DNA from 3 places in the Brucella intermedia LMG 3301 genome. Region 3 is predicted to be linked to each of the others. Evidence: predicted binding sites of a transcription regulator. Region 3 holds the regulator's gene; each other region holds the start of a gene.

Region 1 (9,809 bases), 1.4 Mb from region 3:
ACTGGCCACCGGCGCAGGTCAGAAGCACGTCGTCGAATTCCGTACACGTATCGACCGAGAGGATCTCATCGCCCTCGTCCTCGAGCTTCATCGCGATCTTGCCGTTGCGGTTGACCTGAACGAAGTCCGACAGCTTGTTTCGGCGAACCGTACCGCGCGTGGTCGAGAACATGACATCGAGATTTGCCCAGGAATCTTCATCCTCGGGCAGCGGCATGATGGTGGTAATGCGCTCGCCCTGCTGCAATGGCAGCATGTTGATGAGCGCCTTGCCGCGCGACTGCGGCGTGCCGACCGGCAGACGCCAGACCTTCTCCTTGTAGACGATGCCACGCGAGGAGAAGAACAGAACCGGCGTATGCGTATTGGCCACGAACAGGCGGGTGACGAAATCCTCGTCCTTCGTCGCCATGCCGGAGCGGCCCTTGCCGCCGCGGCGCTGCGCACGATAGGTCGTCAGCGGCACGCGCTTGATGTAGCCCGCATGGCTGACGGTGACGACCATATCCTCGCGGGCGATCAGGTCTTCGTCATCCATTTCGGCGCCGCCGAAACCGATTTCGGTGCGGCGTGGGGTTGCGAACTCGTCGCGAACCGCAATCATCTCTTCCTTGACGATGGTCATCACGCGCAGGCGCGAACCGAGAATGTCGAGATAATCGCGGATTTCCTCGCCGATCTTGTTCAGTTCGTCCGCCACTTCGTCGCGACCAAGCGCGGTGAGGCGCTGCAGACGCAGATCGAGAATGGCGCGAGCCTGTTCTTCGGAGAGGTTGTAGGTGTTGTCTTCATTGATGGTGTGGCGCGGATCGTCGATCAAACGGATCAACGGTGCGACATCTGCCGCCGGCCAGCGGCGTTCCATCAACTGCTCACGCGCCGTCGTCGGATCGGGAGCGCGGCGGATGAGCGCGATGACCTCATCGATATTGGCGACGGCGATTGCAAGACCGACCAACACATGCGCACGATCACGCGCCTTGTTAAGGAGGAACTTGGTGCGGCGCGTCACGACTTCCTCGCGGAAGACGACGAAGGCGCGCAGCATGTCGAGCAGGTTGAGCTGTTCCGGCTTGCCGCCGTTCAGCGCCACCATGTTGCAGCCGAACGAGGTTTGCAGCGGCGTGTAGCGATAAAGCTGGTTCAGCACCACATCGGCAACGGCGTCACGCTTGAGCTCCACCACGACGCGATAGCCTTCGCGGTCGGACTCATCGCGCAGATCGGAAATGCCTTCGATGCGCTTGTCGCGCACCAGCTCGGCCATCTTCTCGATCATCGAAGCCTTGTTCACCTGATAAGGTATCTCGGTGATGATGATGGCTTCGCGGTCGCCGCGCATCGGCTCGATCGTGGCGCGCCCGCGCATGACCACCGAACCGCGCCCGGTCGTGTAGGCGGAATTGATGCCAGAACGTCCGAGGATGATGCCGCCGGTCGGGAAGTCCGGTCCCGGAATGATTTCCATCAGTTCTGACAGTTCAATGGCCGGATTGTCGATCAGCGCAACGCAGCCGTCGATCACTTCGCCCAGATTGTGCGGCGGAATGTTGGTCGCCATGCCGACAGCAATACCGCCCGAACCATTGACGAGCAGGTTCGGGAAGCGCGCAGGCATGACCACAGGTTCCTGCTCGCGACCGTCATAATTGTCCTGGAAGTCGACCGTGTCCTTGTCGATATCCGACAGGATGGATTCGGAAAGCTTTTCCAGACGGCATTCGGTGTAACGCATCGCCGCCGGCGGATCGCCGTCGATGGAGCCGAAATTGCCCTGCCCGTCGACCAACGGATCGCGCATGGAAAAATCCTGCGCCATACGCACGAGAGCGTCATAAATAGAGGCGTCGCCATGCGGGTGGTACTTACCCATCACCTCACCGACCACACCCGCCGACTTGCGGTACGGGCGGTTATAGGCGAGGTTCATTTCATTCATGGCGTGGAGAATGCGGCGATGCACGGGCTTCAGGCCGTCGCGCACATCGGGCAGCGCACGGCTCACGATAACGCTCATCGCGTAATCGAGATAGGAGCGCTGCATCTCCTCGATGATGGAAATCGGTTCGATACCGCTAGGGCCGCCGTTTGGGCCACCATTCATATCGTCGGAACCGGGTGGAGGCGTTTGATCTGACACTATTCAGATTTCTTTCTCAACAGAATCGATAAAGTCACTTTATAACGGAAACCAGCAAAAAACGCCAATTTCACGACCTTTTCGGCGGGCTATTTCCGCACGTCAATTCAATGACTTAAAAGATATTCACATAAAGATTGAGCAACGGTGTTGCCCGACCTCGCGCTTTGCATCGACCATGTGCTCGTGATCGTCTACAATCCATGTATCCGATCGAGCATAACATGCCAACAGGAAGGGCGCGTGCAGTATGGGGTTCTACGATACGGTTTTCAGCGCCTTCGTCACCCTGCTTGTTACAATCGATCCGCCCGGGCTGGCGCCGTTGTTCCTGGCGCTGACGCCGGGCATGGAGCGCCATCATCGCGGACAGGTCGCCCTTCGCGCCTCCATCATCGGTTTTATCGTGATGGCGCTGTTTGCCATTGCGGGCGCGCAGATACTCGGCATGTTCGGCATCACCATCGGCGCGTTCCGCGTCGCGGGTGGCCTGCTCCTCTTCTGGATCGCCTTTGAAATGATTTTCGAGAAGCGGACGGAGCGCAAGGAAAAGAGCGCCGAGGTTGCGATCACCAAGGATCACATCCGCAATATCGCCGCCTTCCCGCTCGCCATTCCGCTGATTGCGGGTCCGGGTGCGATCTCGGCTATCGTGCTGACGTCAAATTCCTTTGAAGGCGTGGGGCCGAAAGCGGCCCTTCTCGGCGTCATCTTCATCTGCCTGTTCATCACCTATCTCGTGCTGCTGCTGGCAGAGCGCGTCGACCGGTTTCTTGGCGAAACCGGCCGTTCCATCCTCACTCGCCTTCTCGGCGTCATTCTGGCAGCGCTTGCCGTTCAGTTCGTGGCTGACGGCATCAAGACACTTATCAGTGGTTAAGCCGATTTCTGCGCCTTCTTGCCGATCATGGCGTGACGGAGCTTCGACGAGAACCAGTCGATGAGGGCAACAGCGATCAGGATCATGATGATCAGGAAGGAAACGTCCTGAAGGTTCAAAACCTTGATCTGTTCGGCCAGATGCGCGCCGATGCCGCCTGCCCCGACAATGCCGATGATTGTCGCCGAACGCGTGTTTGACTCGAAAAAGTAAAGCACCTGACTGCCGATGAGCGGCAGAACCTGCGGCAACACGCCGAAGCGATAGCCGTGCAGCCTGCCGCCGCCAGACGAGACGACGCCTTCGACGGGCTTCTTGTCTGCGCCTTCAATGGCTTCGGAGAACAGCTTGCCGAAAGCACCGAAGTCCGAGCAGGCAATCGCAAGAATACCGGCGAACGGTCCAAGCCCCACGACCGACACCCAGATCAGCGCCCAGATAAGCGTGTCGACGCCGCGAATGGTGTCGAGGAAGCGGCGAATGCCGAAATGCAGGAACACATTGGGAATGATGTTCTTCGCCGCCAGAAAGCCGAACGGAAAGGCAAGGATCGCGGCCAGCAATGTGCCGAGATAGGCAATCGCCAGCGTTTCCATCATCGACCACAGGTAAAGGCTGAAACGCCCGCCGGAGGACGGCGGCATCATCATCAGTGCAAAATCGCCGAGGCGACCAAGGCCGTTCAGAATGCGCAGCAGCGAAAAATCGAGCCAGTAAAAGGCAAACCAGACCGAGGCGATAAGGGCTACGGTCAAGATCGCCAAATTGCGCCATGTGCGCCCATTGCCGAACAGATCGGCATATTCGGCCCTCAGTTCCTTTTCGTGCGCGTGTGCCTCACGGGAGAGACTTTGTGCTACATCAGTCATGATAATCTCCCAGTCTAGAGCTTTTCCTGTTTTGATTGAATCATTGGAAATGCTCTATCTGTTTGTTTTATCGCATGTCTTTGACCCGAAACCGGTTCCCGCTTTCGGGAGACATGCTCTAGCCAATACGGCCAAGAAGCGCGTGGCGAACCCGCTGCGTAACAAGATCGATCACGAAGATCGTCACGATGATCAGAAGCAGGATGGCGCTGACATCGCTGTAATAGAACTGGCGGATTGAGGTGAGCAGTTCCTGCCCGATACCGCCTGCCCCCACAAAACCCATGACGGAAGCGCCGCGCACGTTGATTTCAAAGCGCAGCAGGCCATAGGAAGCAAAATTCGCGGCCACTTGCGGCAATACGGCAAAGCGGATGACCTGCAGGCCGGAACCGCCGGATGCGCGAATGCCTTCCACCGGGCGCATGTCGATATTCTCGACGACTTCGGAAAACAGCTTGCCCAGCGCGCCTGTGGTGTGCAGCATCAGCGCCAGTACACCGGCCATCGGCCCAAGGCCGAAGGCGATGACGAAAAGCAGCGCGAAGACGATTTCCGGAACAGTGCGCAACAATTCCAGCCCGCGACGGACGATGAATCGAACCGTGGAATTGGGGGCCATGTTGGATGAGGCTGCGAAGGATGCAGCGAAAGCGACGACCGCCCCGATCAATGTCGCCAGATAGGCGATCAGCAGCGTCTCGAACAGCATCTTGAGCCAGCCGCCGAGGTTCCAGTACCAGGCAGCGAGGTCGCCCCAGAAATTGGCGATGGTCAGATCCGGCAGAATGCGGCCGAGATAGCTTGTGAAGCGAAAAAGATTTTCGACCAGGGTGCCGGGCCGAACATCGGCAACGACGGAGGCGGCAATGGCGACAAGGACAAGCGCAAGGAGAAGCGCGATACCATAGAGCCGCCGTTTGCCGACTTCCCTGCGGTAATCGGCGAGCAGGCTTTTTGCTCCACTGCCGTCGAGTGAGGATACCGTCATGCGAAATTCCTTTGATCAAGCCTGATCCCGAGAACCTTTCGGAATCATGCCCTAAAAAAATGCCCGGAACGGGTTGCGTTCCGGGCACTTCAATTTCTCACGGATCAGGACTTGCGAGCCTTGTCGTTGAACTTGAGCATTTCGATGATCGGCTCATAGTCCTTGGCTTCGGTGGCTACGAATTCCTGATCCTTGCCATCGGAAAGAGCGTCAAAGCCAGCCTTGTCCTTCTTCCGCATGTCGAGGAAAGCCTGCTTGATATCGGCCTTCAGCTGATCCGGCAGGGTGCTGAGAACGGCGAACGGGCCTTCAGGAAGGAAGTCCGACTTGAAGATGATGCGGAAGTCGTCCTTCGTCAGTTCCTTGCCGTTGGCATCCTTCAGAACGCCGCGGCTGACCATGCGGGTCAGGTTGGAATCGTTTTCCGAGTTCCAGGAGTTGGCAGCGGCATCGGCGGTGCCCTGCGCCAGAGCGAGAACTGCGTTTTCGTGGCTGCCGGCGAAGAAGTTCTTACCGAAGAACGTGTCTACGCTATAGCCTTCGCGGTTGAGGAAGAAGCGCGGTGCGTTGTTGCCCGAGGTCGAGTTCGGATCGACGAGAGCAATGGTTTTGCCCTTCAGGTCGTCCATCTTCTGGTACGGGCTGTCGGCGCGAACATAAACGACCGAATAATAGCCGTTGACGCCGGTGTCGTGACGCTGGTTGACGAGCGGCGTGGTTTCAACGCCGGTCATGACGGCGCGGGCGTAGGAAGCCGGGCCATAGAATGCGATCTGGATGTTTCCGGCGCGCTGGCCTTCGATAACGGCTGCATAGTCGTTGGCGACGCGCAGCGTTACCTTGGTGCCGAGTTCCTTGCCGAGATAGGCAGCCAGAGGCGCATAACGGTCGGAAGTGGTCGAGGCGTTTTCCGCCGGGATTACGCCCAGAACGATTTCCGGATAGTCCTTGCTCCAGTCAGCAGCCTGGGCATTGAAGGTCATCGTAGCGGTGAGCGCAACAGCCGCCAGAAAGGTTCTACGGTTAAGCATGGGTATCTCCTGTTAATCCTGAGTTTGGAGCGTGTTTTTTCCGGAGCTTTGTGCGCTCAGGCGGAAAGCTGGCGCAGAACGGCTTCAGCCGACTGCGGAACTGGCATCGGCATCGGTGCGTCCAACTGCTCATCGGCATCGATGACGTCAGCGGCTTCCATGCCGTAAAGGTCGCGTGATGCCATATCTGTCAGCATCGACGGTGTGCCGCGGAATACGATCTTGCCGGCGGACATGCCGACGAGACGGTCGCAATAGCTGCGCGCAATATCGAGCGAGTGCAGATTGCAGAGAACCGTGATGCCGTATTCGCGATTGATGCGACGCAGAGCGTCCATGACGCTGCGCGTGTTGCGCGGATCGAGCGATGCAATCGGCTCGTCGGCGAGGATGATGCGCGGCTGCTGCACGAGCGCGCGGGCAATCGCCACGCGCTGCTGCTGGCCACCCGAAAGCTCGTCCGCGCGATGCGCTGCAAGATGCGCAATGTCGAACTGCTGCAAAGCTGAAAGCGCGATCAGGCGCTCCTCATCGCTCCAGATACGCAGGAGCGATTTCGGCGTCGAAACATAGTTCAGACGGCCCATCAGGACGTTGGTCAGAACATCCAGACGGTCAACCAGATTGAAATGCTGGAAAATCATCGCGCATTGCGCGCGCCAGTCCCGCAGGCCCGCGCCCTTCAGCCCGGTAACATCGCGGCCATCCCAGTGAATGGTTCCCTCTGAAGGCTCGACAAGGCGATTGATCATGCGCAGAAGCGTCGACTTGCCTGCGCCCGAGCGCCCGATAATTCCCACAAACGTGCCCGGCTCGATTTCGAGGTCCACACCCGAAACCGCCACCTTGTCATTATAGCGGCGCGTTATGTTTTTCAGTTGAAGCATGAATTCGTCTCCATTCATGCTTACTCTGAATGGCTTCCATGACACTGCAATGAAAGCCCCATGACGTTTGTGTAAATTTAGATATTGCTACAAGAAATCTATCTAAGCGACTGTTTTGACGCTGATTTCCTCCAGGTGACGCAGGAAGGCTTTTGTGGACAGACCGACTTCGCCAGAATTGTCTATTGTGACAACATCGCCCGCAGCGTCATCGAAGCTGACTTCACGTGCTAGCCGCGCGACGATTTCCTCCCGGCTTTCGCGGCCGCGCGATGCGAGCCGCTCGGCCAGAACTTCCGGCCGGGCCGTAATTACGACCACCGAGCGCGACGGGTAGAGCCTGCGAACATCGCCCAGAACCCGGCGTGAAACATTGGCGATCACCACAGTTCCGTCGGCGATTTCATCCTCCAGCGTTTTCGGCAATCCGTAGCTCAGGCCATGCGCCTGCCAGTGCAGGGAGAAAGCACCCTCGCCCGCCGATTTTGCAAATGCTGCTTCATCCAGACTGTCGTGATCTTCCGTTCCCGGCATTTGCGGGCGGGTGATGATCCGACGCACAAAGTGAAAACGCGTGTCGCCCGCCAGAGCCACACGCGCCGCATCCATGATCGTATCCTTGCCGGCCCCGCTGGGGCCGACAACGGCGACGAAACAGCCTTTCGGCCTGTTGGATTGCATCTGCATCAGAGCACCCGTTCGCCTTCGCGCCAGACGGTGCGGACAACCGGGATTGCGCCCTTCGGACGGACACGGACCAGATCGGCGCGCTTGCCGATGGCAATCTCACCGCGATCATCCATCGCCATCGCGTCGGCAGGATTCTTGGTCACAAGCCGGATCGCATCCGGCAACGCAATCGGGCGTTCGCCGGAAGCCAGACCGAATGCCGACTGAATGAGGCTGAACGGGATATAATCCGACGACAGGATATCCAGGCTGCCATTGTCCACCAGATCGCGCGCGGCGATGTTGCCGGAATGCGAGCCCCCGCGAACGATATTCGGCGCGCCCATCAGGATGGAAAGGCCAGCGCCCTTTGAAGCATTGGCGGCTTCCATCGTGGTCGGGAATTCGGCGATCCGCACGCCATGGTCGAGCGATTCATCGACATGCGCACTGGTTGCATCGTCATGGCTGGCCAGAACGATGCCACGCGTTGCCGCCAGTTCGGCGATGGAGCGGCGGTGTCTGGCCGAATAGGCGTCCGAATCCGCCATACGCTTTTCACAATGCACCCGGAACTCCTCATCCGTGAGCTTCATCTTGCGCATGTAATAGGTGCGATAGGTCTCAAGATCAACGAATTGCCGCTGTCCCGGTGCGTGATCCATCAAGGATGCGAGTTTTACGCGGTCATCATCCGCGAAAAGCTCGAATGTTTCGAGGCAATCGGCAGAGGAGACTTCGCAGCGCAGATGCAGGAAGTGATCTGCGCGCAGGCGATTTTCGCGCACGCCGCTTTCAATCGCGTCGGCAAGCATGCGCATATCCTTGCCGACGAAATCGCGGTCATAGTCGGAGCCGACGCGCATCGCGTCGAATACCGTGGTGATGCCGGAGGCCGCGACCTGCGCATCGTGTGCCTGCACGGCGGCATCGACATTCCAGCGCACCTTCGGACGCGGCGCATAGTGGCTTTCCAGCTGGTCGGTGTGCAGCTCGATGAGGCCCGGGATGACGTAATCGCCATCCATGTCGTCGCCGCCATTGCTGTTGCCGTGGTCGATTGCTGCGATCTTGCCGTCCCGGATCAGGATGGAACCGGAAACAATCTCATCGGCGAGCACGATCCGCGCGTTTTTCAGAACGATTTCATTAGCCATTGGACAGCTCTTTCATCAGCGCATTTGTGTTGGCGGCTGTTTCATATTTCGAGAGGAAGGCTTCGATATCGAGCGTGCGGAAATCATCGAGCGCCTGGCGCAGACGATCATGGCTCCAGTCCCACCAGGCCAGCCGGTCAAGGCGATTGCCGGTTGCAGCGTCGAAGCGTTCGCGAATGAGACGTGCGGGCACGCCGCCCACGATCGTATAGGGCGCGACGTCCCTGCTCACCACGGCTCCGGCACCGACAACCGCACCATTGCCGACCGTCACGCCCGGCAGGATTGTCGAGCCATGGCCGAGCCATGTGTCGTGGCCGATCTTCACCGCGTTGCCGCGACGCCACTCGAAAAACTCCGTCTCGTCCTTTTCTTCCGGCCAGTAATCACCGGCGCGATAGGTGAAATGGTGCAGTGTGGGACGCCATGTCGGATGGTTGGTAGCGTTGATGCGCACGTGGCTGGCAATATTGGAAAACCTGCCAATCTCCGCACACCAGATTTCGCAATCGACGCCGAGATAGGAATAATCGCCCAGCACGGTTTCCGAAACGCGGCTGCGCTCGCCAATCTCGGTATAGCGCCCGAGCGTACAGCCGCTGACGATGGCCGTTTCGTGAACCAGCGGTTCCACCGAGAGCTTGGTCATGCCAGCCCCCGCGGAGAGAAAGCCGTCACGTCGATGATCCGGTCCGCAACGACCGAACGCACGTCTTCATCGTGGAAGATGCCGAGCATGGCGACGCCCTGCTCCTTCTTGGCCCTGATGAGGTCGACCACGACCGCGCGGTTCTTCGCATCGAGCGAGGCTGTCGGCTCATCAAGCAGCAATACCGGATGATCTGTGATGAAGCCGCGCGCGATATTCACGCGCTGCTGTTCGCCGCCCGAGAACGTCGCAGGCGGCAAGGCCCACAGCCTTTCCGGAAGATTGAGCTGCGCCAGAAGTTCGCGGGCGCGGTTGAGCGCTGTCTCACGGTCGACGCCACGCGCGACCAGCGGTTCGGCAACCACGTCGATTGCCGCAACACGCGGCAGCGTGCGCAGAAACTGGCTGACATAGCCGATCGTATCGCGGCGCACCGCCAGCACTTCGCGCGGATCGGCAGTGGCAAGATCGACAAACCTGTCGGCATGGCGGATCATGATCGAGCCGCCATTGACCGCGTAATTGCCATAGACCAT
Region 2 (9,809 bases), on a different contig from region 3:
GCCTCTCAGCCGGTCGAAAACGTATCGCGCCGGTTCGGTGCCGCCAAATCCCTTTCCGCATCGATTGACGAACTGGCAAAGCAGGCGGCCCAGAAGCTCGATGGCGAAACCATTGTCGAGCTTGATCCCGCACAGCTGGATGTCTCTTTCGTGGCGGATCGCCTGCCTGAAACGGATGACGAGGAATATCGCGAACTTCTGGAAGCCATTCGCGAGCGTGGGCAGGACAGTCCTATCCTCGTGCGTCCGCATCCAGAGACCAGCGGCCGCTATATGATCGTCTTCGGCCACCGCCGTGCGCGGGTTGCCCGGGAACTTGGTATCAAGGTCAAGGCGGTCATCAAGCCCCTCGCCGATCTGGAACATATTCTGAGCCAGGGCCAGGAAAACTCCGCCCGCGCCAATCTGAGCTTCATCGAGCGTGTCTTCTTTGCGGCGCGTCTTGAGGCGCTGGGCTTCGAACGTGAAGCCATACAGGCGGCGTTGACGGTAGATTACCAGACCCTGTCGAAGATGCTGACCATTCCGAAGGCCATTCCGGAGCATATTCTCCTGGCCGTGGGTCCGGCCAAGGGTATCGGGCGTGATCGCTGGCTGGAATTGCGCAAGCTGATCGAAATACCGGGCAAGAAGGATGCTGCGGAAGAACTTCTGGCGACTTCGGCCTTTGAAAAGGCGTCGTCTGTCGATCGTTTCGAGCAGCTCTATGGCTATCTGAAAGGCGGAAAGCAGAAGAAACCCGTCACCAAGGCGGCTCTGCGGCCCGGAACCAGCTGGACGGCTTCTGACAAGTCCGTCAGCGCGGTTATCAAACAGAATGGCAAGTCGGCCACATTGGCGCTCAGTGCCGCCAACGGGCCGCGTTTTGCCGAATGGCTTTCTCGCAATCTGGATGAGCTTTATGCGTCGTTCCGCAACGAGGAGAAGTGAGTAGCGTACTGACCAGCGGCTTTGCTGCGGTCTGATTGTGTAAGGCATGTCTTCCCGAAAACCGGAAACGGAAACGGGAACGGGAACGGGAACCGGTTCGGATTAGGACATGCTCAGTTGAATTTGTAAGAGTGTTTGCGTCGAAACTGTTCAGGAAAAGGAACGAGACAGCAAAAGAAAAAGGCCCCCAAACGTCGCCGTGTGGAAGCCCTTCTCATTGGTTTAGCAGCTAGAGAATCGCAAATCCACGAATCACTGTCAAGTGCTATTAGCGTCATTTCGGCGGGTGGATTTCTTTTGCCTTGTGGAAGGTGAAAGAAAATGGAGATTCAATTGGCCTCGACGCCGTTTGGCAGTCGAAGGATGACGCTTGCCTTGCTGGCAAGTCAACAGAACACACGGCAAATTGCGCCTGGAACGGTTGCCGACAAGTGGCAGCTGCATCGCTGGCTGTGTGAGGCAAAGACGCTGTTCGGCCTGAATGATCGCTCTCTGGCGGTTCTTTCGGCGCTCCTGTCATTCTATCCGGAAACGGAACTGAATACGCAGAGCAGCCTGATCGTGTTTCCCTCCAACAAGCAACTGGCATTGCGCGCCCATGGCATGGCGGATGCGACCTTGCGACGTCATCTGGCTGCGCTGGTCGATGCCGGTTTCATCCTTCGGCAGGACAGCCCGAATGGCAAGCGTTATGCGCGTCGCGCCAAGGGCGGAGACGTGCAGATTGCTTTCGGCTTTTCACTGGCGCCGCTTCTGGCCCGTGCCTGTGAACTGGAAACAGCTGCGGAACAGGTGAGGGCGGGAAAGACTGCATTGCGTGAAATGCGCGAGCAGCTGACCTTGCTGCGCCGCGATATCACCAAGCTTGTCGAATTCGCCGCCGAGGAACAGCTTGCCGGTAACTGGCAGGACATCCGTCACCGCTTTCGCCTGATCGTCGACAGCATTCCGCGCCGTGCGGAGCAGGAAGAGCTGGCAGCTTTGGTCGAATCCTTGCAGGCAATTCGTACGGAAATCGATAACGCATTGAAAATTCATGAAAATGTTCAGAATTTGCGCGGCAATGAATCTCAAAATGAGCGGCAGCAAATTGAATCGAATCCAGATTCCCATTTTGAAAAGGCAACGGCTGAATTTATCGACCAGCGCGTAAATGAAATCACCAGCGCTCCAACAGAACCCACGGTTTCGCTCGACATGGTGCTTCGCTCCTGTCCGGAGATCACGGCCTATGCGGTCAGTTCCATTCGGCATTGGCAGGATCTCGCCAATACGGCAGAGAAAGTACGCTCCTTCCTCGGGATCGATGGAAAGCTCTATGATCTCGCAAAGAAGGTTCTTGGACCCTATAATGCGTCGATCGTGATTGCCTATATCCTGCAGCGCTTTGAGCAAATTCAGTCTGCTGGAGGCTATCTGCGCATTTTGACGGAAAAGGCTGCCAATGGCTCTTTCTCGATAAGGCCAATGCTGATGGCCGCGCTCAATGGACAGGTTCGTTAACCATAAAAAGTCCAGTCAGCATGACAAAACTGAACTGCCTTTTAGGTTTCGTATCGTTCATGAAGTTTAACAAGATCAAGGAACCGTAAAAGAGGCCGGGAAGGCTTCCAACCCGCCTTGGAGGTTCATGGGCTGTTGGCTTTGAACATTGCTTGAGAATTGTCAGCGCCGCTTGTGGAGGCGTCGATCAGGGCCGTCGGGCTACCGCTATAAAACGCGCCGGAAAGCATGGGCGGGGAAGAAAACTCAGTCCAGTGCCTGAAAGCGACGACGACGCGAACGGCGGCGAGGGCGCAATGTGTTGAGGTCCTGCGCCTGGTCAGTCTTGTGACGTGGGGGAGGCGACAGAAGGCGCATGATGAAAAGGATGCAGCACCCGATGGTGAATATCCAGAATATCTCATCGGTGAGATCGTTGATCATGACGCAATCCAGAGCAAACCGCTTGTCCGTTTCAAGACGCGCGAAACAATATTCCGCGATCCATATCGCCTTGCGCAACGGTGGCCAAGTCACGAAGCCGTGCTTTATCGCCGCGCCGGTTATGTTGCCCCTGCGGCGGTCCTGTGGATGATGGCAAATGGCGACAAGGCGCTGGTCGCGCACTTCACGCTGATCTGCGATAGATTGCTCATGCTGCCTTTCACGATCCATTGTTTCCGCCCGGTCCTCGCGGCTGAGTTTCGCGAACCGCAAGACATTCTGAGCTGGTCGCTGACCCGTCCGGGTTTCGTCCGGGCGCGCTCCGTCGCCTGGCTGGAAGTGCGCAATGACGATCTGACACTGGATGTGGACCCGGTGCGTTTGCTTGAGGCGAAACTGGCGGAAGCCGGCTATGGCGAAGCGGTGCAGATGATGACGTCGCGCAACGTGGAGAAGCATCATGTCGCAACACGGCGCTCCGGCGAGGCACATGCCGCCTGCCTTGCCACTGTCGGCCTGACCAATGCGGGGAGGGTGGGGGAACGCGCGCAGATGATTATGCCCGCCGGAACCATCAATCTTCTGGTTCATATCGACAGGCCCTTGTCGGTCGCGGCCCATTTGGAGGCAATGTCGATTGCCGCCGAGGCCCGCACCGCAGCCATCATGGAACTTGGGCTCGATGTCGGCGGCAGGGTCTCGACAGGGACCGGCACGGATTGCATCGCGGTTTCCGCGCCGCCTGGTGAGCGGGGAGACGGGGCATCCTACGCAGGCTTGCATACGGATATAGGCGCCGCCCTCGGTGGCGCTGTCTATGACGCAGTGTCCGAAGGCGGCAGGCTCTGGATGAAAGAGCGGGGCTTTTGACCGATCAGGCTTCTGCGACAGCCTCTTTCGGCTTCAGGCGCAGGATGAGCGGCACCAGAACGAGGGCGACGATCGGGAAAACGAGCCAGTTGATGGTTTCCCAGCCGGAGGAATGCAGGAGCGAGCCGGCAAAGAAGGAAGCACAGGCCACGGTGCCGAACATGATGAAATCATTGGCGCCCTGTGCCTTGCCGCGTTCAGCCGGCGTGTGGCAGTCGGTCACCATGGCGGTCGCGCCGATGAAACCGAAATTCCAGCCGATGCCGAGGAAGATCAGCGCTCCCCAGAAATGGCCGACATCGAAGCCGCCGAGCGCAATGATGGCGGAAAAGGCGATCAACACCAGCCCCAGCGCGGTTATCTTTTCCTTGCCGAAACGGGTGATGAGCCTTCCGGTGAAGAAGCTCGGGGCGAACATGGCAAGCACGTGCCACTGGATGCCGAGGGCTGCATGATCGACGGAATGGCCATGGCCGACCATGGCGATGGGCGCAGCCGTCATCACGAATGTCATCAGTGCATAGGAACAGACGCCGGCGGCCACGGAAAGCATGAAGCGCGGCGAGCGGAGAATTTCGCCGAGAGGACGGCCTGTATCATGGACCACGTTCGGGTCTTTGCGGATCTTAGGCGCACGCAGCATGAAGAGGACGGGGAGGGCGAGCAGGCCCAGAACCGCCTGGCTGAGGAAACTGCCCGCGAACATCGCATCCGGAATGGTATCGCGTGTCCAGATGACGAGCTGCGGCCCGACGATGGCCGCAACGAGCCCGCCGACCATCACCCATGAGATGGCGCGGGCCTTCATGTCGCCGGTCGCCGCATCGGTGGCGGCAAAGCGGTAGCTCTGGACATAGGCGGCATAAAAACCGGCGGTGAGCGTGCCGAGACAGAAGATGAGGAAGGATGCCGCAAAAATGCCTGCGGCTGCGATCACGCCCGCCGAGGCGCCGACAAGCGCGCCGAGCATATAGGCATTGCGGCGTCCGAACTGGCGCATGAAGAAGGCCGCTGGCAGCGTGCCCAGCGCAAGGCCGAGATTGAACAGGCTGACGGGCAGCGTGACGAGGGCGGGATCGGAAGACAGTTTCTGGCCGACCAGGCCACCCAGCGAAATCACGATGGGCGGGCTGGAGGCGCCAAGCGCCTGTGCAATCGTCAGGATAATAATATTGCGCCGTGCGGCCGTCATGTCGGTCATCGTCAACCCCTCAAAGGACGAAATCGGGACGGTTTTATCGGAAAGCGCTTTCGCCAGCAAAATTATTCTACTGGTCCGCAGAATTATTCCTGACAGGTTTTCTTGGCAGCCCGGCATCACGGGAAGGCAAGGACTGTGGCCAAGGACTGGGACCAAGGACTGGGACAATGTCGTCCGTCTGTCATGAACTGCTTCTAATTTGCAGCTTCACTGTTCGATAGGGAGCCAGCAATGTCAGACAATCTTTCCCAGCAAAGTCTGTTCAAGACCAGCCAGTTGGAAGAAGCCGATGCCGATCCGCGCAATCCGTCCGATAACCCCACCATGGGCGAAATCATCAGCCGCCGCTTTTCCCGCCGTGGCTTTCTGCGTGGATCGCTCGCCGTCTCGGCCATTGCGGCAACGGTCAGCCCGCTCGCCCTCATGAGTGCTGGCGATGCGCGCGCCGCATCCGGTTCGGCCTTTTCGTTCAAGGAAGTCGAGGCCGGTGTGGACGCCCATCATCATGTCGCGGAAGGCTATGATGCCGATGTGCTTCTGCGCTGGGGAGACAGGCTTTTCGCTGATGCGCCGGAATTCGACCCGGCGAAACAGTCCGCCGAGGCGCAGGCCCGCCAGTTCGGCTACAATAATGATTATGTCGGCTATATCGCCATCGACGGTTCGCCCGAACACGGGCTGCTGGTCGTCAACCACGAATATACCAATCCGCACCTGATGTTCCCCGGTCTCGTCAAGATCGTCGATGGCAAGGTGGAGCAGGCTCCGCTTTCCAAGGAGCAGGTGGATATCGAAATGGCCGCCCATGGCGGCACGATTGTCGAGATCCGCAAGCAGGACGGCAAATGGCAGCCGGTGCTCGACGGCGCGAAGAACCGCCGTATCACTTCCAATACCGAGATGGTGCTGAGCGGGCCGGTCGCGGGTCATGATCGCGTCAAGACTAATGCCGATCCATCCGGCACCAAGGTCTTCGGCACGATCAACAATTGTGCGGGCGGCGTCACCCCATGGGGCACCTACATCATGGCCGAGGAAAACATCCACGGTTATTTCATTGGTGAACTGCCGGAAGGCCACGCGGAAGCGGCCAATTACAAGCGCATGGGCATTCCCGAAGGCTCGTATGAATGGGGCCGTTTCTACGACCGTTTCGACGTTTCCAAGGAACCGAACGAGCCGAACCGTTTCGGCTGGATCGTCGAGGTGGATGTGTCCGATCCGAACTCCATGCCGAAGAAGCGCACCGCGCTTGGCCGTTTCAAGCACGAGGGAGCGGAATCCATCGTCAGCAAGGATGGGCGCGTGGTCTTCTATCTGGGCGACGACGAACGCTTCGATTATGTCTACAAGTTCGTGACGGCGGGCAAGTTCAACCCTGATGACCGCGCCGCCAATATGGACCTGCTGGATGAAGGCACGCTGCACGTGGCGAAGTTCCATGAGGACGGCAAGGTGGAGTGGATGCCGCTGGTGTTCGGACAGGGTCCGCTCACCGAACAGAACGGTTTCAAGAGCCAGGCCGATGTGCTGATCGAAACCCGCCGCGCTGGCGATCTTCTCGGCGCCACCAAGATGGACCGCCCGGAAGACGTGCAGCCGAACCCGGTCAATGGCCGCGTCTATGTCATGCTCACCAACAATACCAAGCGCAAGGACGATCAGGTGGATGCCGCCAATCCGCGCGCCAAGAACGCCTTCGGCCATATCATCGAGATCGAGGAAGACGGGCAGGATTTTGCCGCCACGACCGGCAAGTGGGAAGTGCTGCTGAAATGCGGCGATCCTTCCGTTGCCGAAGTTGGCGCCAGCTTCTCCACCGATACGACGCGCAATGGCTGGTTCGGCATGCCGGACAATGCCGCCGTCGACAGCGCCGGTCGGCTGTGGGTCGCAACCGATGGCAACAGCAACAAGGATACAGGCCGCACCGACGGGCTTTGGGCCGTCGACACGGAAGGCGATGCGCGCGCAACCTCGAAACTGTTCTACCGCGTGCCGGTGGGCGCGGAAATGTGCGGTCCGCTGTTCGCACCGGACGATGAAACGGCCTTTGTCGCCGTGCAGCATCCGGGCGATGGCGGCGAGGACTGGGACGGTCATGGCCGTCCGTCCTATTATGAGGATCTGTCCACCCGCTGGCCGGACTTCAAGGACGATATGCCGGTGCGGCCTGCCGTGGTGGCCATCACCAAACAGGGCGGCGGCAAGATCGCGGTGTAATACCAAAACTCGATGAGTCAAACTCATCGAGTTTTGGTTAAGCCCGTGCGGCGACTGGGCATTTTCAGGGCGTGATGCGTTAGCATCTCAGCGCCCTGGTAAAATGACCTGATGAGACGGTGGCCCCCGGTGAAAGCCGGGGACCTTCGTCAAAGCTTCATGGAAGCGTCAAGCCAGCGATACAAAGCCAGCCTAATTCCATCCCTGTATTTCCAATCCAACGGGGACTTATCATGATATCGCGTCTTGTCGCCTCTACCATGCTTGCCGGTGCCGTCGCATTGGCGTTTCCGGCCTCCGCTGAAGAAAAGGCTTTTCCCGCAACGCTCAAGGCCCATGCCATCCTGCCGGCGAACACCATCATCGCTGCGCCGGAGGATGCGGCAGAACACCTGAAGACATCCGGCAAGTTCACCACCGCCGACCGCAAGCGCGCCGAGGGCATCGGCACGGTTGAAGGCAAGGACGGCGTGCGCAAGACCGGCCTTTCGGTGCCGTTCGACGGCCAGCCGGTGCAGGGCTTTTCCGGCATCAAGACCATGGAAGACGGCAGCTTCTGGTCGCTGTCCGACAATGGTTTCGGCTCAAAACTCAATTCGCCGGATGCCATGCTGATGCTGCACAATGTCAAGTTCGACTGGGACAAGGGAACGGTGGAGCGCGTAAAGACCGTGTTCCTGAGCGATCCAGACAGGAAGGCTCCGTTTCCCATCGTCATGGAAGGCGCGGAAAAGCGCTATCTGACGGGCGCGGATTTCGACGTGGAATCCATCCAGCCGGTGGCGGACGGTTTCTGGGTCGGCGAGGAATTCGGTCCGTTCCTGTTGAAATTCGACACGGACGGCAAACTCACCGATGTGTTCCCGACTTTCGTCGGCGAGAAGGAAATTGTCTCGCCTGACAATCCGAAGCTCGCTCTGCCCGCCAATCCGAGCCTCAAGCTCCCGGCCTATAATCTGAAGCGTTCCGGCGGCTTCGAAGGTCTTGCCATGTCGAAGGACGGTACGAAGCTTTATGGGCTTCTGGAAGGCCCGCTTTTCGTCGACGGTGCGCCGGAAAAGACCGAGAGCGGCAAGACGGGCCTGCGCGTCATCGAGTTCAGCGTCGCCGACAAGAAGTGGACGGGCCGGTCCTGGCTCTATCCGCTGGCCGAAGGCGGCGAAGCCATCGGCGATTTCAACATGCTGGATGAAACCACGGCGCTGGTCATCGAGCGCGATAATGGCGTCGGCACGGCGGACAAGGCCTGCGCCGATCCGAAGAAGCCGCAGGCAGATTGTTTCGATGTGCCGTCGAAGGTGAAGCGCATCTACAAGATCGCTTTCGACGACAGCAATGTCGGCAAGGACGTGCGCAAGATCGGCTATATCGACCTGCTCGCCATTGCCGACCCGGAAAACAAGCGCCGTCAGGGTGGACGCGAGGGCATTTACGACATGCCGTTCCTGACCATCGAGAATGTGGACCGCGTGGACGAAACGCATATCGTCGTCGGCAATGACAACAATCTGCCGTTCTCGGCAGGCCGCGCGCTCGACAAGGTGGATGACAATGAGTTCGTCCTGCTGGAAGTGGGCGAATTCCTGAAGGCCGAATAGGCCTTCCTCGATTTTCAGCGAGCCGTATGGCGGCCTGTCCCTGCATCGGCAGGCCGCCATTGACCCTGGAGCATTTCCAGTTGGGATTGAATCGCTGGAAATGCTCCATCTCATTGTTTCACGCATTATCCTGCGCAAAACCGCTCCGCACTTTTGCTGGAAATGCTCTGTCTTATCGTTCTCACGCATTATCCCGCGCAAAACCGCTCCACACTTTTGCTGGAAATGCTCTACTTGGTCGTATAGCCGCCATTGACGAGGATGGTCTGCCCGGTCATCCACCAGCCCTCCGAAACCATGAAGCGGATATAGGGAACGATGTCCTCGATATCGGTGAGGCCGGTCTTGGAGAAGCCGGAGAGTGCCGCCGCAGTCCGGTGGTAGGCCACCGCGTCCTCGCCTTCCGCCGGATAGAAGAATGGCGTGTCCATCGGGCCGGGACCAATGGCGGTTACTGAAATGCCGCGTTCGCCGAATTCCTTGGAAGCCGCGCGCGTGAAATGCTCTACCGGGGCCTTGGTGCCTGCATAGGCTGCATAGAACGGCGTGTAGGCGCCCAGCAGCGAGGTTACCAGTGTGCAGATCCTGCCATTGTCGTTGACATGCTTCCCTGCTTCTTTCAGGAAGAAGAAGGCCGACTTGGAATTGACGGCGGTCATCTCGTCATATTCGGCTTCCGAAACTTCGACGATCGGCTTCTTCAAAACCTTGCCCACCGTGTTGATGGCAATGTCGGGACGTCCGATGGCGGCAACCGTATCGGCGAACAGTTTCTCCATCGCACCGGCGGTGGTGAGATCGGCCTGGAAGGAAACCGCTTGCGCGCCTGCGGCCTTCACGGCGGCGACAGTGGCGTCCGCGTCCGCTTTGGACGCTGCGCTGTTATAATGAATTGCGATCGCCTTTGCCCCGTGTTCCGCAAGATCGCGCGCGATCAATCCGCCGAGGTTCTTGGCGCCACCGGCGATGATAACCGTTTTGCCCTTGATGCTGTGGTCCGTCATGGCTTCAACCTTCTTTTCCGATGCGGCTGCGCCATGCAGCCGCTTTCAAATCCGAAG
Region 3 (9,809 bases):
CACTCGGCATCACGCTTTTCGTCCTGACGCTGATCATGAACATCTTTGCGCTGCACATCGTGCGCAAGTACCGGGAGCAGTACGAATAATGACCGATACGACCTTTAATGCCAGCGGCGCCGCGGCACAGCCGACGCGTCGCGATATCGGACTGAAACGCCGCTACGCTGCCGAACGTCGCTTCCGCTATTACGGTATTGCTGCGATTGCCATCGGCGTATTCTTCCTGTGCGCGCTCCTGTTCTCGGTTTTCTCCAAGGGCTATACCGCCTTCTGGCAGACGACGCTTTATCTGCCGGTAAAGCTTGAAGAGAGCGTGATCGATCCGGGCAACAAGCGCGCGGCCGATCCGAATGTGCTGATCACGGCCAATTATCCGCTGCTGGTGCGCAACGCTCTGGCTGAAAAGCTTGGTGTTTCGACGACAGATCGACCAGCAATGCGGGACCTTGGCCGTTTCTATTCGGACGGCGTGCGCATTCAGCTGCGCGAGATCGTGATGAACAACCCCTCGCTCATCGGCACGACACAGGTCGTTCCGGTTCTGGCGGGCGCGGACATCGATTCCGCCTTCAAGGGGCAGATCGATCTTTCGGTACCGGAGGCGAATCGCAAGGTTTCGGACCGTCAGGTGGGATGGATGAGGACGCTTTCGGAAGAAGGCGTGATGAAGGAGTCCTTCAATACGGGCCTCTTCACCTTCGGCGCATCCAGCCGTCCGGAAACCTCCGGTCTCGGGGTGGCATTGGTCGGTTCGCTCTACATGATGCTCATCGTTCTCGGCCTTTCCCTGCCGATCGGTGTTGCTGCTTCGATCTATCTGGAAGAGTTCGCCAAGAAGAACCGCTTCACCGACATGATCGAGGTGAACATCAACAATCTGGCGGCGGTCCCGTCCATCGTGTTCGGCCTGCTCGGGCTTGCGGTGTTCATCAACTTCTTCGGCCTGCCGCGCTCCGCCTCGCTGGTCGGTGGTCTGGTGCTGACATTGATGACGCTGCCAACCATCATCATCGCGACCCGCGCCGCGCTTCGCGCCGTGCCGCCATCGATCCGTTCCGCGGCCCTTGGCCTCGGCGCGTCGAAAACGCAGATGGTCTTCCACCATGTCCTGCCGCTTGCCGCACCCGGCATCCTGACCGGCACGATCATCGGCCTTGCCCATGCGCTTGGTGAAACCGCGCCGCTTCTGCTGATCGGCATGGTGGCCCTTCGTCGCCGACGTACCGTCAACGCCGATGGAACCGGCGACTGCTTTGCCGGTGCAGATCTATATGTGGGCAAACGAAGCAGAACGAGCCTTTGTGGAACGCACGTCAGGCGCTATCATCGTCCTGCTTCTGTTCCTTGCCGTGATGAATATTGCAGCAATCATTCTGCGCCGCCGCTTCGAGCGCCGCTGGTAAACGGGAGTCGAAAGCTATGAACCTGATGACTGAACGATCTCTCGAGAAAGCCGTAGGAGAAAAAATGAACGCCAACGCCAGTTCCATAAAGATGCGCGGCGACAAGGTCTGCGTGTTTTATGGGGAGAAGCAGGCTCTGTTCGACGTCGATCTGGAAATCCAGGAAAAGATGGTCACAGCGCTGATCGGCCCTTCCGGTTGCGGCAAGTCTACCTTCCTGCGTTCGCTCAACCGCATGAACGATACGATTGAAGGCTGCAAGGTCGGCGGCAAGATCACGCTCGACAACGAGGACATCTACGATCCGAAGATCGATGTCGTCGAACTGCGGGCCCGCGTCGGCATGGTGTTCCAGAAGCCGAATCCGTTCCCCAAGTCGATCTATGAAAACGTCGCTTACGGCCCACGCATCCACGGTCTCGCCCGCACCAAGGCCGATCTGGAGGAAATCGTCGTAACGAGCCTGAAGAAGGCGAGCCTGTTCGAGGAAGTGAAGGATCGTCTGCACGATGCGGGCACCGGTCTTTCCGGTGGCCAGCAGCAGCGTCTTTGCATTGCGCGCGCGATTGCGGTCAGCCCGGAAGTCATCCTCATGGACGAACCGTGCTCGGCGCTCGACCCGATTGCAACCGCGAAGGTGGAAGAGCTGATCGACGAACTGCGCCAGAACTATACGATCGTGATCGTCACGCACTCCATGCAGCAGGCCGCGCGCGTTTCGCAACGCACAGCCATGTTCCACCTCGGCAATCTGGTCGAAGTGGGCGACACGGAAACCATGTTCACCGCGCCGACCGAAAAGCGCACGCAGGACTATATCACCGGACGCTTCGGCTGATCCGGAACTGCGTTTCAACAGACAGTGCGGCTTCCCCGCAATTTATATTACGAGGTCTACTATGCCGTCTCAGCATACCGTTCGCTCCTACGATGAGGAATTGAAGTTTCTCACCCACAAGATCGCCGAAATGGGCGGACATGCGGAACGTATGGTCGAGCAGTCGGTCGCCGCTATCGTCAATGCGGACAACGCGCTCGCACAGCGCGTCATCTCCGACGATCTCATCCTCGACGCCAGCGAGCGCGAGATCGACGACAAGGCCGTGATGATCATCGCCAAGCGCCAGCCCATGGCCGTGGACCTGCGCGAGATCATCGGTTCGATCCGCATCTCCGCCGACCTGGAGCGCGTTGGCGATCTGGGCAAGAACATTGCCAAGCGTGTTGCCGCCGTTTCGGAATCGCGTCAGCCGGTAAAGCTCTATCGTGGTCTGGAAACGCTGGCCGAACTGGCGCTGACCCAGCTCAAGGACGTGCTCGACGCTTATGCGTCGCGCTCGGTGCAGCAGATCAATGTCGTCCGTGACCGCGATGATGAGATCGATGCCATGTACACGTCACTGTTCCGCGAATTGCTGACCTACATGATGGAAGATCCGCGCAATATTTCCGCCTGCACGCATCTTCTGTTCTGCGCCAAGAATATCGAGCGTATCGGCGATCACGCGACCAACATCGCGGAGACCGTTTATTACATCGTGACCGGCCTGCAAATGCCGGCTGAGCGGCCCAAGGAAGACCTGAGCCACGGTATTGTCGTGGATGAGGCGCGTAAACCCTGAACTGCATCCGACCGGACCTGGAGTGATCCCGAGTCCGACGGCTGAGAATGAGTGAATAGCGCGGCGGCACGCGGTCGATTGGGGGGATTGTATCCACCGCCCGCCGCATTTGGATAGGGAAATACTGGATGTCACAGGCACCCAAAATCGCTGTGGTAGAAGACGAAGAGGCGCTGAGCGTGCTGCTTCGCTATAATCTTGAGGCAGAGGGCTACCAGGTCGATACCATGCTGCGCGGCGACGAGGCCGAAATCGCATTGCGCGAGAATGTGCCGGATTTGCTTATTCTGGACTGGATGCTGCCAGGGGTTTCGGGCATCGAATTGTGCCGCCGCCTGCGCCAATGGCCGGAAACCGAGCGCCTGCCGATCATCATGCTGACGGCGCGTGGCGAGGAAAGCGAACGCGTCCGCGGGTTGAGCGTCGGCGCCGACGATTATGTGGTAAAGCCGTTTTCGACGCCGGAACTTCTGGCGCGCGTCAAGGCGATGCTGCGCCGGTCCAATCCGAGCATTCTTTCGCATGTGCTGAAAGTGGGCGACCTTGTTCTGGACCGTCAGCAGCATCGGGTTTACCGCAAGGAAAAGGAGGTCCGTCTCGGACCGACTGAATTCCGACTGCTCGAATATTTCATGATGTCGCCCGGCCGTGTCTTCTCGCGCAGCCAGCTTCTGGATGGCGTCTGGGGTCCGGACATCTATGTGGACGATCGCACGGTGGACGTCCACGTCGGACGGCTGCGCAAGGCGATCAATGTCGGTCGCGCGCTCGATCCGATCCGCACCGTTCGCGGTGCCGGTTATTCTTTCGGTTGATCGACACCGTCATTCAAACTCTCAGATATAGCTCCTGATCGGCCCGCCATTTTCATCGTGGCGGGCCGTTTGCGGATGATCAGCCTGCGGCAACGTTGATCCGATTCGCATAGGCCCGACCAAAACTGCGCGCCAATCACGCATTTTCACGCGATGTTACAAATCTGTTTCCAAAGTTGACGACAACCCACGGAACCCATGGGAAACAGAATTTTTGCAGATCATTCGAAGCAGCGCGGACGTGATGGAGAAACCATCCAAGCAAAAGCGAATTAAGGCAGCGATATGGCGTGTATTGCGGGAATTTGTATCGCATTAAATCAATGCCTTATCTGAATTCGTAATTCTCGTTAATAAATTATTAATATATTTAAAGGGCTTGTAGGCATATTCGCACTCTCGATTCGGATTTCGTTTCAGGCTGTATGACCGCTGCCTGCATCGTTGGGATTTGACCCTTCGCCTTTTTTTGGCCTAAAAATTCCAAAACCTTGAATTCGATTGAGCGACAGTAGGACGTACGATTTTGATCTTCGTCCTCTTTGACTTGCACCGCAGTCAGACGTTCGCGCGCATCATTCCGGATGTGTCTGCCTGAACGAATGACTGGATCAGTTAAGGGTCCTAACATGAGATTGAGCCATTGACGCGCGCCGCGAAGTGGAAATTGCCCGTTCTTGTCGGGCTGGTGGTTGCGCCTTTCGTGGTCACCGGATGCACGACGACCGGAACCACGGGAAAAGCCAATTCGGAAAAGACGGCGGCAAGCCACGTCAAATCCGTCAATGGCGTGAAGACCTACACCTACACAGCGCGTGACAAGGAATGCCTTGAGCGCGCGATGTTCTTCGAATCGAACCGGTCCAGCCCCGACGGGCTTCTCGCTGTCGGCACGGTCGTCATGAACCGTCTCGCATCGGGCCGTTATCCCGATACGATTTGCGGCGTCGTTGGCCAGAAGAACCAGTTTGCGCCGGGCGTCCTCACCCGCAGGATGGATTCCAGGGCGCTGCCTGATGTTCAGGCGACTGCCGATGCAGTGTTGAAGGGGCAGCGCCATCCGAAACTCAAGAACGCCATGTTCTTCCATACGGCGGGCCTGAGGTTCCCTTACAACAACATGCACTATGTGCTCGTCGCCGGTGGCAATTCCTTCTATGAAAAGCGCAACCGCGATGGCTCGCTGCAGAACCCGGTCCCGCAGGAGCCATACAATCTTGCCCTCGCATATTCGCCGCAATCGCCTTCTGTTCCGCAGGATCCATCTTATGATGTGACCCTGCCGCAGACCGGTCCGGTTCCGGGAACGGAACCGACTGTTCAGGTGGCACTGGCGGAGGCTTCCAAGGCTCAAAGCGCAGACCAGAACAGCGGCGTCGGTCCTCAGGCGCGCAGTGACCGTCTAGTGCGTCATCGCGGTGTTGCGGCCCCCCAGCAGGAACAGCATATGCAGATGGCGTCCTACCAGCCGCAATTCGATACCACGGCCCCGCAGCCGACCTCGCTTGGCTATGCTCCGGCGAGCCAGAAGCAGGCTGACGCAATCGGCGCGCTTCTTCTCTCCCAGGACCGTCCCGAAGCTCCGCTCTAAGAAGCGCTTATAATCGGATGCTCTGCAACGCCGGTCTGGTCCAATCCGACCGGCGTTTTGATTTCAATGGCAGATTGCAGTTGTTTTCAGCGAAGGCGTCAGGGCCGATAGACCGGACGATAGATCACCATCGGAGCATCATAGAAATCGACCTGATTCTGCCAGGCGCGCCTGTCGGCCCTGCGATCGAGATCGAGCCGCATGAGGCAATTGGCGAAAGCGTCGGTCCTGGGTTTGAAACCATAGCTTTGGCAGGTCTGTTCGTCAGCTGCACGGCGCTGTTCGGGCGTCATCGTTACGCAGCCGGTCAGAAGGCCGGTAATGCCCAGTAAGATAAGCACTTTCTTATTCATTGCTGTCTGCTTTCTTCTGCAACTGACCGCGTGAATACTATAGCGTAAAGGCAGGAAAAAAGGTGGTGAAATTATGCCGTCTGATAAACTGTCGGTGATTCCATATCCAAAGAGGTCTTCCACCCATGGCTCCTGAACAGCTGAACCCAGTCATCGATCCGGTGAAACTTGAACGTCTTGCGGAAGTCGCCGTTCGTGTCGGTCTGCAATTGCGCGAGGGGCAGGATCTCGTCATCACCGCGCCGGTCGTGGCGCTGCCGCTGGTGCGCCTCATCGCCAAGCATGCTTACAAGGCCGGAGCCGGGCTGGTAACGCCGTTCTTCGCGGATGATGAAATGGCGCTTGCCCGGTACGAGAATGCATCGGATGCGAGTTTCGACCGTGCGGCAAGCTGGCTTTATGAAGGCATGGCAAAGGCCTATTCGGACGGCGCTGCCCGTCTGGCCATCGCAGCCGACAATCCGATGCTGCTTTCAAGCCAGGACCCGGCCAAGGTTTCACGCGCCAACCGCGCCAATTCAAAGGCCTATCAGCCGGCGCTGGAAAAGATCGCCGGTTTCGACATCAACTGGAACATCATCTCCTATCCCAATCCGGCATGGGCGCAGCTCATGTTTCCAAACGACGCGGAAGATGTTGCGACCCGCAAGCTGGCCGAGGCGATCTTCGCGGCGTCGCGCGTCGATGTCGATGATCCGGTCGGCGCCTGGGCTGCACATAATGCAGCACTTCGTACCCGCACCCGCTTCCTGAACGGCAAGGCTTATAGCGCCCTGCATTTCAAGGGGCCGAACACTGATCTGACTGTTGGGCTTGCCGACGGCCATGAATGGCACGGCGGCGCGTCCACTGCGAAAAACGGCATCACCTGCAATCCGAACATCCCGACGGAGGAAGTGTTTACGACGCCCCACGCTCTTCGTGTCGAAGGCCATGTGACCAGCACCAAGCCTTTGTCGCATCAGGGCACCTTGATCGAGAATATCGCGGTTCGCTTTGAGGGCGGGCGGATTATCGAGGCCAGGGCGAGCCGTGGTGAAGAGGTTCTCAACAAGGTGCTGGATACGGATGAAGGCGCCCGTCATCTGGGCGAAGTGGCGCTGGTGCCGCATTCCTCGCCGATCTCGCAGAGTGGGCTTTTGTTCTACAACACCCTGTTCGATGAAAACGCAGCAAGTCATATCGCGCTCGGCCAGTGCTATTCCAAATGCTTTATCGACGGAGCGAAGCTGACGCCGGAACAGATCAAGACGCAGGGCGGCAACGCGAGCCTTATCCATATCGACTGGATGATCGGCTCCGGCCAGATCAACGTCGACGGCATCAACGCGGACGGAACCCGCGAGCCGGTGATGCGCGGCGGCGAATGGGCTAACTGAGTATAGCCAGACAAAAAAGGCCGGGATTTCCCGGCCTTTATAGAAACGACGGTTGCCAGGCCGTCAGGCTCTCATATCAGTTCGTTTCCTGAACATGGGCCTCGAGGAACCACAGCGCCTTGTCGAGGCTGCGGGACGCGGCGGTAAAGATGTCAGCCGTATCGTCGTCTCCCGCTTCATCCGCGTCCTTGATCGACTTGCGCAGCAGGTTGGCAACATCGCCATAGCGCTCGATCAATGCCAGCAGATGGTCGTGAACGGCATAGATGTCGGTCGGATAAGGTTTGAGCTTGCTTTCCTTGGCAACCACCTGCGTCGTGCCGTAGGCCGTGCCGCCGATCTGTACGGCGCGCTCGGCAATCGTATCGACATGTTCGTCGAGATCGTTGCGAAAGCCATCGAGCATTTCATGAACGGCGATGAATTGCGGCCCCTTGAGATTCCAGTGAGCCTGCTTGGTGATGAGGGCAAGATCGATTGTCGCGGCGAGGTTTTCGTTAAGCAGCGCGATCATTGTCGTCTTCGTGTTGGAAGGAAGATCGTTGCGGGTTGCATGCATCGACTTCTGGGGCATTTTATCCTCACATCCTTTTGCTCGATCCGGCTAGGAGAGACTGGGAGAATGTCGCTCATGGTCGTGGGCAGCTGTTCCAACACAAACGAACCCGCCAGATCCTTACAAGGCTCGATTGCCGGAGGGGCCTTCGTTACCTTCAAGGCAACGCAAAACATTCCCGCACCCGGTGGGAAAATGCATGCCGACAGATTTTGTTCCGTGGGTCGGTTAAAAAACGGGACCGATTGGGCTTGCACCAAGTTGCGGCTTGTCGCAGCGCGAAATCTGATTTACCCGGTTGCGCATGAAAATACTCGCGCTTGATACTGCCGCTTCGTGGTGTTCCGTTGCCGTCTACGATTCCGATGGCGATCTCGTGCTTGCCGATGTGAGCGAAAACATCGGCAAAGGACACGCGGAAGTATTGATGACCTATATAGAACGCGCTTTGACGGAGGCGAAACTATCGCTCAGCGACATGGATCGCGTGGCGATCAATATCGGGCCGGGATCGTTTACCGGCGTGCGTATCGGCGTTTCGGCGGCGCGCGGCTTTGCATTGGCCCTCGGCGTTCCGGCGCTCGGCATCACAGCCTTCGAAGCGCTGGCCGCTGAAAGCCGGCTCACGAACCCTGAAAAGCCGGTGCTCGTCCTCCTCGACGCGCATCGCGGCGAAATTTATGCGCAACCATTCGATGCGAAGGGTTTGCCAGGCGATAAGCCTCTGGTCCTGTCACGGGACGAGGCAGAGGCCCTTGCCGCTTCCCAGGCGGAAAATACGGTTCTTGCGGGTTCCGCTTCCGTTTCAATCAATGAAGCGGTTGGCGGACGTTTTGCACTCGGCCCGTCAGAGCCGACCGCGACAATCGGCGTTTATGCGCGTCTCGCTGGCTCGCGCCAGCCGGGGGATGCGCCGAAGCCGCTTTACATGCGCGGGCCTGATGCAAAGCCACAGGTCGGGTTTGCGCTGCCGCGGAAGAGCGCTGGGGAATAGCCGATGATGGGCTTGCCGTTCGGCCGCTTCGGTCGCAGGGAGGTTTCGATAGAACCGCTGAACGCACAGGACAGCCATGCGATCCAGCGCATTCATGCCGCCGCCTTCCATCATGGCTGGAGCTCCGATGATTTCAGGTCGCTGATTGGCGAAAACACTGTGTTCGGCTTTGTGGCGCGTGCGGAAGGCAAGCCGAACGATGCGTGCGGCTTCGTGCTGGCCCGTCTGGTCGCAGGAGAAGCGGAAATCCTCACCATCGCCGTCGCGCGCGACGTGCAGCGGCAGGGCGTGGGGCGCGCGCTCATGGATGCCGTGCTGCGCCATCTCTACCAGGAACGGGCCGAAACGCTTTTTCTCGAGGTGGACGAGGCCAATGTCGCCGCGCAGGCGCTTTACCGCCGTCTCGGCTTCCGGAAAGTCGGCGACCGTCCGGCCTATTACGAAACGGCGAATGGGCGTTCGGCGGCCCTCATCTTGCGGCGTGACCTGAAGAGGGCGCCATGATCGGCGCGATCCGGATATTCCTGGTCGTCGCGGCCATGGTTGCGCTGAGCCTGTCGCTGATTCCGGTGCAATATCTGTTTTTGAAACTGAAGAACGGCTGGAAACGCAGCCTGCCGAACTTCTTCCACCGCGTCGTGGCGCGGCTTTTCGGCTTCCGCATCAGGACCGTCGGCCAGATGCACGAAGGCCGCCCGCTTCTCCTTGTCGCCAATCATACATCATGGAGCGACATTGTCGTGCTGTCGGCCGTAGGACAGGTGTCCTTCATCGCCAAATCGGAAGTGCGCGACTGGCCCGTCTTCGGCATGTTCGCCGTCTTGCAGCGTACCGTTTTCGTGGAGCGCGAGCGGCGAGGCAAGACCGGAGAGCAGACGTCGGAGATTGCGCGGCGTCTGGCGACCGACGACGCAATGGTGTTGTTCGCCGAAGGCACGACATCGGACGGCAATCGCGTTCTGCCTTTCAAGACGGCGCTTTTCGGTGCCGCGCACGCCGCGATCAAGGAAGCGAATGTGCCTGAAGTCATGGTTCAGCCGGTTGCGATCGCCTATACGGGGGTTCACGGCATGGCGATGGGCCGCTATTTCCG

What was found. The regulator PhoB, encoded in region 3, activates phosphate uptake and scavenging genes when phosphate is short. The targets are predictions, from matches to a motif close to TGTCATNNANCTGTCAT.
Region 1: a site for PhoB is predicted at 6,848-6,864, ahead of phnC (phosphonate ABC transporter ATP-binding protein). Genes of this name have one in related genera too.
Region 2: a site for PhoB is predicted at 5,096-5,112, ahead of OINT_RS19310 (PhoX family protein). Genes of this name have one in related genera too.

Annotation. Positions count from the first base shown of each region.
Region 1 covers NZ_ACQA01000001.1:1,144,529-1,154,337, reverse strand. Annotated here, with positions in the region: gene gyrA (DNA gyrase subunit A) at 1-2,104, opposite strand, end outside; gene OINT_RS05495 (MarC family protein) at 2,391-3,020, shown strand; gene phnE (phosphonate ABC transporter, permease protein PhnE) at 3,017-3,889, opposite strand; gene phnE (phosphonate ABC transporter, permease protein PhnE) at 4,008-4,880, opposite strand; gene phnD (phosphonate ABC transporter substrate-binding protein) at 4,985-5,911, opposite strand; gene phnC (phosphonate ABC transporter ATP-binding protein) at 5,968-6,798, opposite strand; gene phnN (phosphonate metabolism protein/1,5-bisphosphokinase (PRPP-forming) PhnN) at 6,901-7,479, opposite strand; gene OINT_RS05465 (alpha-D-ribose 1-methylphosphonate 5-triphosphate diphosphatase) at 7,485-8,624, opposite strand; gene OINT_RS05460 (DapH/DapD/GlmU-related protein) at 8,617-9,273, opposite strand; gene phnL (phosphonate C-P lyase system protein PhnL) at 9,270-9,809, opposite strand, start outside.
Region 2 covers NZ_ACQA01000002.1:1,446,043-1,455,851, reverse strand. Annotated here, with positions in the region: gene repB (plasmid partitioning protein RepB) at 1-930, shown strand, start outside; gene repC (plasmid replication protein RepC) at 1,252-2,433, shown strand; gene OINT_RS24190 (adenosylcobinamide amidohydrolase) at 3,004-3,726, shown strand; gene OINT_RS19315 (MFS transporter) at 3,731-4,927, opposite strand; gene OINT_RS19310 (PhoX family protein) at 5,159-7,150, shown strand; gene OINT_RS19305 (esterase-like activity of phytase family protein) at 7,384-8,748, shown strand; gene OINT_RS19300 (SDR family oxidoreductase) at 8,979-9,752, opposite strand.
Region 3 covers NZ_ACQA01000001.1:2,548,935-2,558,743, forward strand. Annotated here, with positions in the region: gene pstC (phosphate ABC transporter permease subunit PstC) at 1-89, shown strand, start outside; partial or broken gene pstA (phosphate ABC transporter permease PstA) at 89-1,406, shown strand; gene pstB (phosphate ABC transporter ATP-binding protein PstB) at 1,471-2,244, shown strand; gene phoU (phosphate signaling complex protein PhoU) at 2,306-3,028, shown strand; gene phoB (phosphate regulon transcriptional regulator PhoB) at 3,157-3,843, shown strand; gene OINT_RS12265 (cell wall hydrolase) at 4,487-5,434, shown strand; gene OINT_RS12270 (hypothetical protein) at 5,533-5,787, opposite strand; gene OINT_RS12275 (aminopeptidase) at 5,913-7,166, shown strand; gene dps (DNA starvation/stationary phase protection protein Dps) at 7,243-7,740, opposite strand; gene tsaB (tRNA (adenosine(37)-N6)-threonylcarbamoyltransferase complex dimerization subunit type 1 TsaB) at 8,027-8,716, shown strand; gene rimI (ribosomal protein S18-alanine N-acetyltransferase) at 8,720-9,220, shown strand; gene olsA (lyso-ornithine lipid O-acyltransferase) at 9,217-9,809, shown strand, end outside.